3 regions of the Kitasatospora sp. NPDC036934 genome follow, and region 3 is predicted to be linked to each of the others. Evidence: riboswitches for the same ligand, from Rfam matches in the RefSeq annotation. Region 3 holds a riboswitch; each other region holds the start of a gene.
The links. Region 3 has a riboswitch for cobalamin ahead of nicT (Nickel transporter NicT). Riboswitches for the same ligand answer to the same signal wherever they lie in the genome.

Region 1: another riboswitch for cobalamin. It lies ahead of ACZ7BZ_RS17010 (ribonucleoside-diphosphate reductase subunit alpha); the one in region 3 lies ahead of nicT (Nickel transporter NicT).
Region 2: another riboswitch for cobalamin. It lies ahead of ACZ7BZ_RS09445 (cobalamin biosynthesis protein); the one in region 3 lies ahead of nicT (Nickel transporter NicT).

Annotation. Positions count from the first base shown of each region.
Region 1 is NZ_JBVJQR010000010.1:40,235-42,492, reverse strand. Features, by position in the region: gene ACZ7BZ_RS17015 (hypothetical protein) at 1-574, opposite strand, end outside; cobalamin riboswitch at 1,014-1,154, shown strand; gene ACZ7BZ_RS17010 (ribonucleoside-diphosphate reductase subunit alpha) at 1,346-2,258, shown strand, end outside.
Region 2 is NZ_JBVJQR010000005.1:65,613-67,870, forward strand. Features, by position in the region: gene ACZ7BZ_RS09440 (helix-turn-helix domain-containing protein) at 228-920, opposite strand; cobalamin riboswitch at 1,117-1,244, shown strand; gene ACZ7BZ_RS09445 (cobalamin biosynthesis protein) at 1,356-2,258, shown strand, end outside.
Region 3 is NZ_JBVJQR010000011.1:88,480-90,737, forward strand. Features, by position in the region: gene nicT (Nickel transporter NicT) at 79-1,197, opposite strand; cobalamin riboswitch at 1,230-1,423, opposite strand; gene ACZ7BZ_RS18405 (ArsR/SmtB family transcription factor) at 1,505-1,888, shown strand; gene ACZ7BZ_RS18410 (hypothetical protein) at 1,949-2,258, shown strand, end outside.

The DNA of each region.
Region 1 (2,258 bases), on a different contig from region 3:
AGACGTACGTCGCCCGGAGCACCTTCTGGCAGCCCTGGTCGCCGAGGATCTTGCCCAGCCCGCCGGTGGTGGAGTTGCCGTCCCAGCAGGGCTGGTCCAGCGAGACCACGGTCCGGTTCCAGGTCGCGCCGTTGACCGTCACCTGCAGGGCGGAGAACAGCGCCCCCGCGTCCTGCGGCGCCGGGTCGGTGGCAGCCTCCCAGATCGGCTTCGACGGGTCGTCCGGCTGGCCGCCCGGGGTCCCGCTCGCGCTCGACGGACCGGGGGTCGGCTTGGTCGAGGCGGTGGAGACCGCACCGCCGCCGGGCTTCTTCGGGTCGTCCTTCTTGCCGAGGAGCAGCACGCCGCCCGCGACCGCGCCGCCCACCAGGACGACGGCGGCCACGATGCCGATGACCTTCACCCGGCGCTTGCGCTTGCCGTCGGCCTCGTTGCGGTTCGCCAACGCCTCCCAGTCCGGCTCGACGCGCTGCGGCGGGACGGGCTGCGGCGGAGCCGGCTGCTGGGGAGGCTGCTGCTGCCACTGCGGCTGCGGGGCCGGCGGCTGGACCGGCTGGGCAACCGGCTGGGGCACCGGCGGGACGGGCTGCGAGAACGGCTGCCCGGGCGGTGCCACCGGCCCGTAGGAGGCCGGCGGCGGGCCGAAGCCGCCGCTCGGTGGCGGTACCGGACCCGGTACCGCCGGCTGCTGATTCTGTGCGCCCCCCGGCCCGGCGGGAGGCGTCCCCTGCGGTCCGTGCCCAGGTACGCCAGTTCCGTCGCTCATGCGCCCAGATCGTAGGGCATCCCCCCGGGCGCCCCGAGGCCCGGTGACCGTTCCGTGGCGAAACCAGGACGCGCGGCGCCCGGACCGGGGGCGTCCGACGCGCGGATCCGGGGCGCCCGGTGGGCCGCCGCATCGCCTCCCGGGCGCCACTCCAGCCCTCGGAAGACCACGAACCATCACCCGCCCGGGCACCGCAGGTCATCGCGCCAACACGCCACGCCGCACTACATGTGGTGTCGCATCGAGGAGACACCACTACATGTATGCTCGCTTCTGCTGTCGATGCAGGGGAACCCGGTGCGATTCCGGGACTGCCCCGCAGCGGTGTGCGGGCGGCTCCAGCAGCCGTACCGCGAGTCCGAGTACCTGCCGAACAGTGTGCGCCACGGCCCTCCCGCAGAGGCCGCGCCGGCACCAGAACGACCCCTCCGGGCCTCGCGGGCGGGCCGGGGAGACACCTCGCGCGACGCTTTTTGCGTTCGCGCCGTGCTCCCCTGCCCACATCGGCCCGGGTGACCCCGATCACGCCGCCGATCGCCGCCAGGAGAGAGCGCCTTGACCACCGCTGCCTCAGTCACCCTGCCCGCCCAGGGCACCGGTACCGCATTTGTCGACCCGACGGTCTCCGACCCCGGCGGCGCGCTCCTGCGGCTGCTCACCGACCGCAGCGCCGACCTCACCGAGGTCGACCCCGGCCATGTCGCCGCCGCCGCGCTGCGCGGCCGCCACGCCGGCTCGGACTTCGCCGAGCTGCGCGGGCTGGCCGTGGACGCCGCCGCGTCGATGATCGCCGAGGACCCCCAGTACTCGAAGCTGGCGGCCCGTCTGCTCGCCCTGGAGATCGTCGACGAGGCGAACGGCCAGGGCTCGGTCTCCTTCTCCGCCTCGATCGCCGTCGGCCACGCCGAGGGCCTGATCGGCGACACCACCGCCGCCTTCGTCGCCAAGCACGCCGACACCCTCGACGCGCTCATCGACACCAAGGGCGACGACCGCTTCGAGTACTTCGGCCTGCGCACCGTGCAGTCCCGCTACTTGCTGCGCCACCCGATCACCCGCAAGGTCATCGAGACCCCGCAGCACTTCCTGCTCCGCGTCGCCTGCGGCCTGGCGGTCGGCGACTCCGAGCAGTCGGTGCGCGAGGTGTCCGAGCTGTACGGCCTGATGAGCCGCCTGGAGTACCTGACCTCCTCGCCGACGCTCTTCAACTCCGGCACCCGGCACCCGCAGATGTCCAGCTGCTACCTGCTGGACTCGCCGCTGGACAACCTGGACTCGATCTACAACCGCTACGCGCAGATCGCCCGCCTCTCCAAGCACGCCGGCGGCATCGGCCTGTCGTACTCGCGCATCCGCTCGCGCGGCAGCCTGATCCGCGGCACCAACGGCAAGTCCAACGGCATCGTGCCGTTCCTGCGCACCCTCGACTCCTCGGTCGCCGCCGTCAACCAGGGCGGCCGCCGCAAGGGCGCGGCCTGCGTCTACCTGGAGA
Region 2 (2,258 bases), on a different contig from region 3:
CGCGCGGGGTGCTCACCGTTGGCGGTCTGAAAATCACCCGTCACGCCCCTCTCCGCACCCACCCCCTCCACCGCCCCCTCCCGCAGCGCGTCCCTCTCGCCTGGGGCGGGTGGGGGGAGGGGGGAGGGGTGAGGTGGCGAGGGGGGGGAGGTGGGGGGAGGTGGTGGGTGGGTGCGCGGGCTTTGCCCTGCGCGCCCGCTGCGGGTGGGGGTAGAGGTGTGGGCCGGTCAGATGGGGATGGTGGGGTGGTGGGTGCTGAGGAGGCGCCAGAAGCGGGGGGTGAGGGGTGGGGTGGGGGTGCGGGGCTGGGTGGTGGAGCCCCAGTGGGTGGGGATGTGGTGTTCCTGTTGGAGGAGGGGGAGGACGGCGGCGAGGTCGGCTTCCGGGACGGGGACCAGTCGGGCGAGCGGGCGCAGGTGGGGCTGCCAGCGGCCGGTCACGCACTGGCGGAGCAGCCGATCGAGGGCTTCGCGGCGGCCGGTGGCCTCGACCAGTTCGGTCAGGCGCAGGCCGAGTACCTGGGCGAGGGCGTGGGTCTGGTCCGGGTCGCCGTCCCAGTGGCCGGTCAGTTCGGCCTGCCGGTAGGTGGGGAGTGGCATTCCGATCCGTTCGGCGACGGTCTCCTGGGGGAGTTCCCGGGACAGGCGGTGGTCGCGCAGGGTCACCGGGCGGCCGCCCATCAATTGGTCGGCCGGGCACCAGAGGGCGCGGGCCAGGGCGATGAACTCGGCTTCGCCGGGCCGCAGCTCGCCGTTCTCCCAGGCGAGCACGTGACCGGGGAGCAGCCGTACGCCGTGCGCGGCCATGCCCTCGGCGACCTGCTCGGGGGTCAGCCCGAGGCCGGCCCGGTGGGCGCGGGCGGCTCCCGGCGAGAACGGCACCGGGGCGAGGGCGGCGGCGGGTGGCTTTCTGCGGCGCATGGCACCGAACGTAGGTGCGGCCGGCGGCGCGTCCCCAGCCGCCGAACGCACGAAGCGGGGCCGGTCGGCGCTGCTCCGCGCTGGGCGATCGCACAGGGCGGGTGCGTGCACGTCGTGTGACCAACCCCTCCGCGACCTCGGTTGACTCCCGGTTCGGGCGCGTGATGGGATCCTGGGGCCAAACGGAGGCATGGAGAGGAAGCCGGTGCGAGTCCGGCGCGGTCCCGCCACTGTCACCGGGGAGCACCCTCGGAATCGCCACGGCGGGTCGTCAGGAGCCGCTGGAAGGCCCGTGGGTGCGTCCGACCCGGAAGCCAGGAGACTCTCGCCACCGGTACGTCGATCCAGGGCGCGGACCCTGAGTGAGGACACCCACGCGATGCAGGCTGCCCCACCGAAGACGGACCCTCGGACAGAGCCCAGCCGCCCGCTGCCGTGCGCCCGCTGACCCGCGCCGCCGCCTTCGCGCTGGGCGCGGTCGCGGGCTACGCCGCCGACGCCCGTTTCGCCGACCCGCGCCGCGGCCACCCCGTCGCCCTGTTCGGCAGCGCCGCGACCCGACTGGAGCGGCGCCTGTGGCGCGACCACCGGGCCGCCGGGGCCGGGTACACCGCGCTGTGCGTGGGCACGGTCGCGGCCGGGGCGCTCGCCCTGGACCGTACGGTCGGACGGCGTCCGCTGGGCCGGGCCGCGCTGGCGGCCGCGGCGACCTGGACGGTGCTCGGCGGCACCTCGCTGACCCGGGAGGCGCGCACCATCGGACACTCGCTCGCCGCGGGCGACCTGACGGCGGCCCGGGAGCGGCTGCCGCACCTGTGCGGGCGGGATCCGAGCGCGCTGGACGAGCAGCAGCTCGCCCGGGCGGTGGTCGAGTCGGTGGCCGAGAACACCGCCGACGCCGTGGTGAACGCGCTGACCTGGGGCGCCCTGGCCGGCACCCCGGGCCTGCTGGCCTTCCGCGCGGTGAACACCCTGGACGCCATGGTCGGCCACCGTTCGCCCCGCTACGCCCGGTTCGGCTGGGCCTCGGCCCGGCTGGACGACCTGGCGGGCTGGCCGGGCGCCCGGCTGACGGCGCTGCTGACGGTGGCCGCCGCGCCCGAACCCCGTACCGCCTGGCGGGTCTGGCGCCGGGACGGCTCCGCGCACCCGAGCCCCAACGCCGGCCAGGCCGAGTCGGCCTTCGCGGGGGCGGTCGGCGTGCGGCTGGGCGGGAGTCTTCGGTACCCGCACGAGCCGAAGGGCGCATCGGCTTCGGGTCACGAGCGCCCGGGGGCGAATGCGGAGCCACAGCCGCGCGTGGAGCACCGGCCGGTGCTGGGGGCGGAGTTGCGGCCG
Region 3 (2,258 bases):
GGCGCCTCCCCTGGTCGGGGAGGCGCCGTTCCGGCGTGCACGGACAGGGGCTCAGTACGGCGGCCTGACCACCGGGCCCTAGGACTGCTGCTCGGGCGTCCAGCGCTTCTCGACGCCGGCCAGCTTCCAGTAGCCGATGGCGATCGCCCACACCACCACGAACAGCCCCGCGATCGCGTAGCCGACGTTGTCCAGCGAGACGTCCGCGACGAACCCGGTCACCGGGTCCGTCAGGTCGAGCTTCTCGTGCAGCACGCCGACCAGCTCGATGGTGCCAATGATGAAGGCCACCGCGATCGACAGCCCGGTGATGGTCAGGTTGTAGTACACCTTGCGCACCGGGTTGGAGAAGGCCCACTGGTACGCGAAGTTCATGAACGTCCCGTCCAGGGTGTCGAAGAGACTCATCCCGGCCGCGAACAGCAGCGGCAGGCAGACGATCGCGTACCAGGGCAGTCCGGCTGCCGCGCCCGAACCGGCCATCACCATCAGGGTGACCTCGGTCGCGGTGTCGAAACCCAGGCCCAGCACCATGCCGACCGGGAACATCTGCCCGGGCCGGGTGATCGAACGGGTCGCCCGGTTCAGGATCCGGGCCATGAAGCCGCGCGAGTCGAGGTGCTCCTCCAGCTCCGCCTCGTCGTACTTCCCGGCCCGCATCGAGCGGAACACCTTGAGGATGCCCAGCAGCGCCGCCAGGTTGAGCGCCCCGATCAGATAGAGGAAGGCGCCGGAGGCCGTGGTGCCGACCAGCCCGAGCCACTTGTGGGTGGCCGAGTCGTGGTCCATCAGGGTGTTCGCCAGCTGGGCGCCGCCCGCCACCAGGGCGGCCATCACCACCACCATCGAGGAGTGCCCGAGGGCGAACCAGAAGCCCACCGAGACCGGCCGCTTGCCGTCCGCCATCAGCTTGCGGGTGGTGTTGTCGATCACCGCGATGTGGTCGGCGTCGAAGGCGTGCCGCATGCCCAGGGTGTACGCGGTGATGCCCAGGCCGACCCCGAACACCTGGGTGCCGACCTGGTAGCCGTGGGGCGCGACCAGGAAGACCAGCGTCCCGAAGGCGGCCACGTGCATGGCGAGGATCACCCCCATCAGCCCGGCGGTCCGGAGGGTGTCCTCGCGCTTCCAGCGGAAGGTGGGCAGGACGGAGGGGGGCGCCGCCTCGGCGGGAGAGGCGGTTTCGGGCAGGGTCATCTCGGGATCACGCTCCAGCACCTCGTGGAATGACTTCGTGAGATGCCGTGGCCGGTCTCCTGGCTTACGGGGCTTCCGGACCCGCCTTCCCAGGCGCGCGAGGCGCCCAGTGGCATGTGGGTCCGGACAACTGTCCCCCGATCACAGTGGCGAGGGCCGCTCCGGACTGGGACCTGTTGAGGGTCCGTCACCGGTCTTCCCGAGCACCACGGCGGGGAACACCGTAGGGGTAGCACCACACCCCCGCAAGGCTGCGCACCTGTGCAGGTGTCCAGGATCACAGGTGGTGAGCTGCCAGAATGTCCGCATGCATCTCGTACCGGCCGACCGCGCGGGCCACCGCACCATCGACGGACACCGGGTCTGCGAGGCCATCGCCGCCATCGGGGACACCGCCCACGTCCGGTCCTGGGCCGAGCGGTTCTCCCTGCTCTCCGACCCCGGACGGCTCGCCCTGTTGCTCGCCCTCCACCGGGCCGGCCCGCTCGCCGTCAGCGACCTGGCGGTCGCCACCGGCATGCGCGACCCGGCCGTCTCCCAGGCCCTACGCCTGCTCCGCACCGCGGGCGTCGTCACCGGCGACAAGGACGGACGAGTGGTGCGCTACCGGCTCGTGGACGACGCCATGCGCCCCCTCCTCGACGAGTGCGCCGCAGCCGAGCACGACGAGCCGACCGCGGCGGCGGGCTGACGACCCGACCGACCTCCGACAAACCACGCCGAGACGCGGCCGGATGAGTACGATCACGATGTGCCGTCCCACCCCCACGTCTGGCCCGCCGACCGCTGGAACACCCGCCCGGTCAAGGCCCGCGTGCTGGCGGTCGCCCGCACCCTCACCTCCGCGACCCGGGTCCTGGACGTCCTCGCTCTGCTGAACCCGGACGGCATCGAGCGGTACTTCACCGTCAACCCCGGCTCCGCGTTCGCCGATCGCGCCCTGGACGAGTACCTCCACGGCCTGCCCGGCTACACCGTGCTCGACTGGGAGGACGCCGTCCGGCGCCGCTTCGACCTCGCCGTCGCCTGCGCCGTCCACGCCTCCATGCACCGCCTGGACG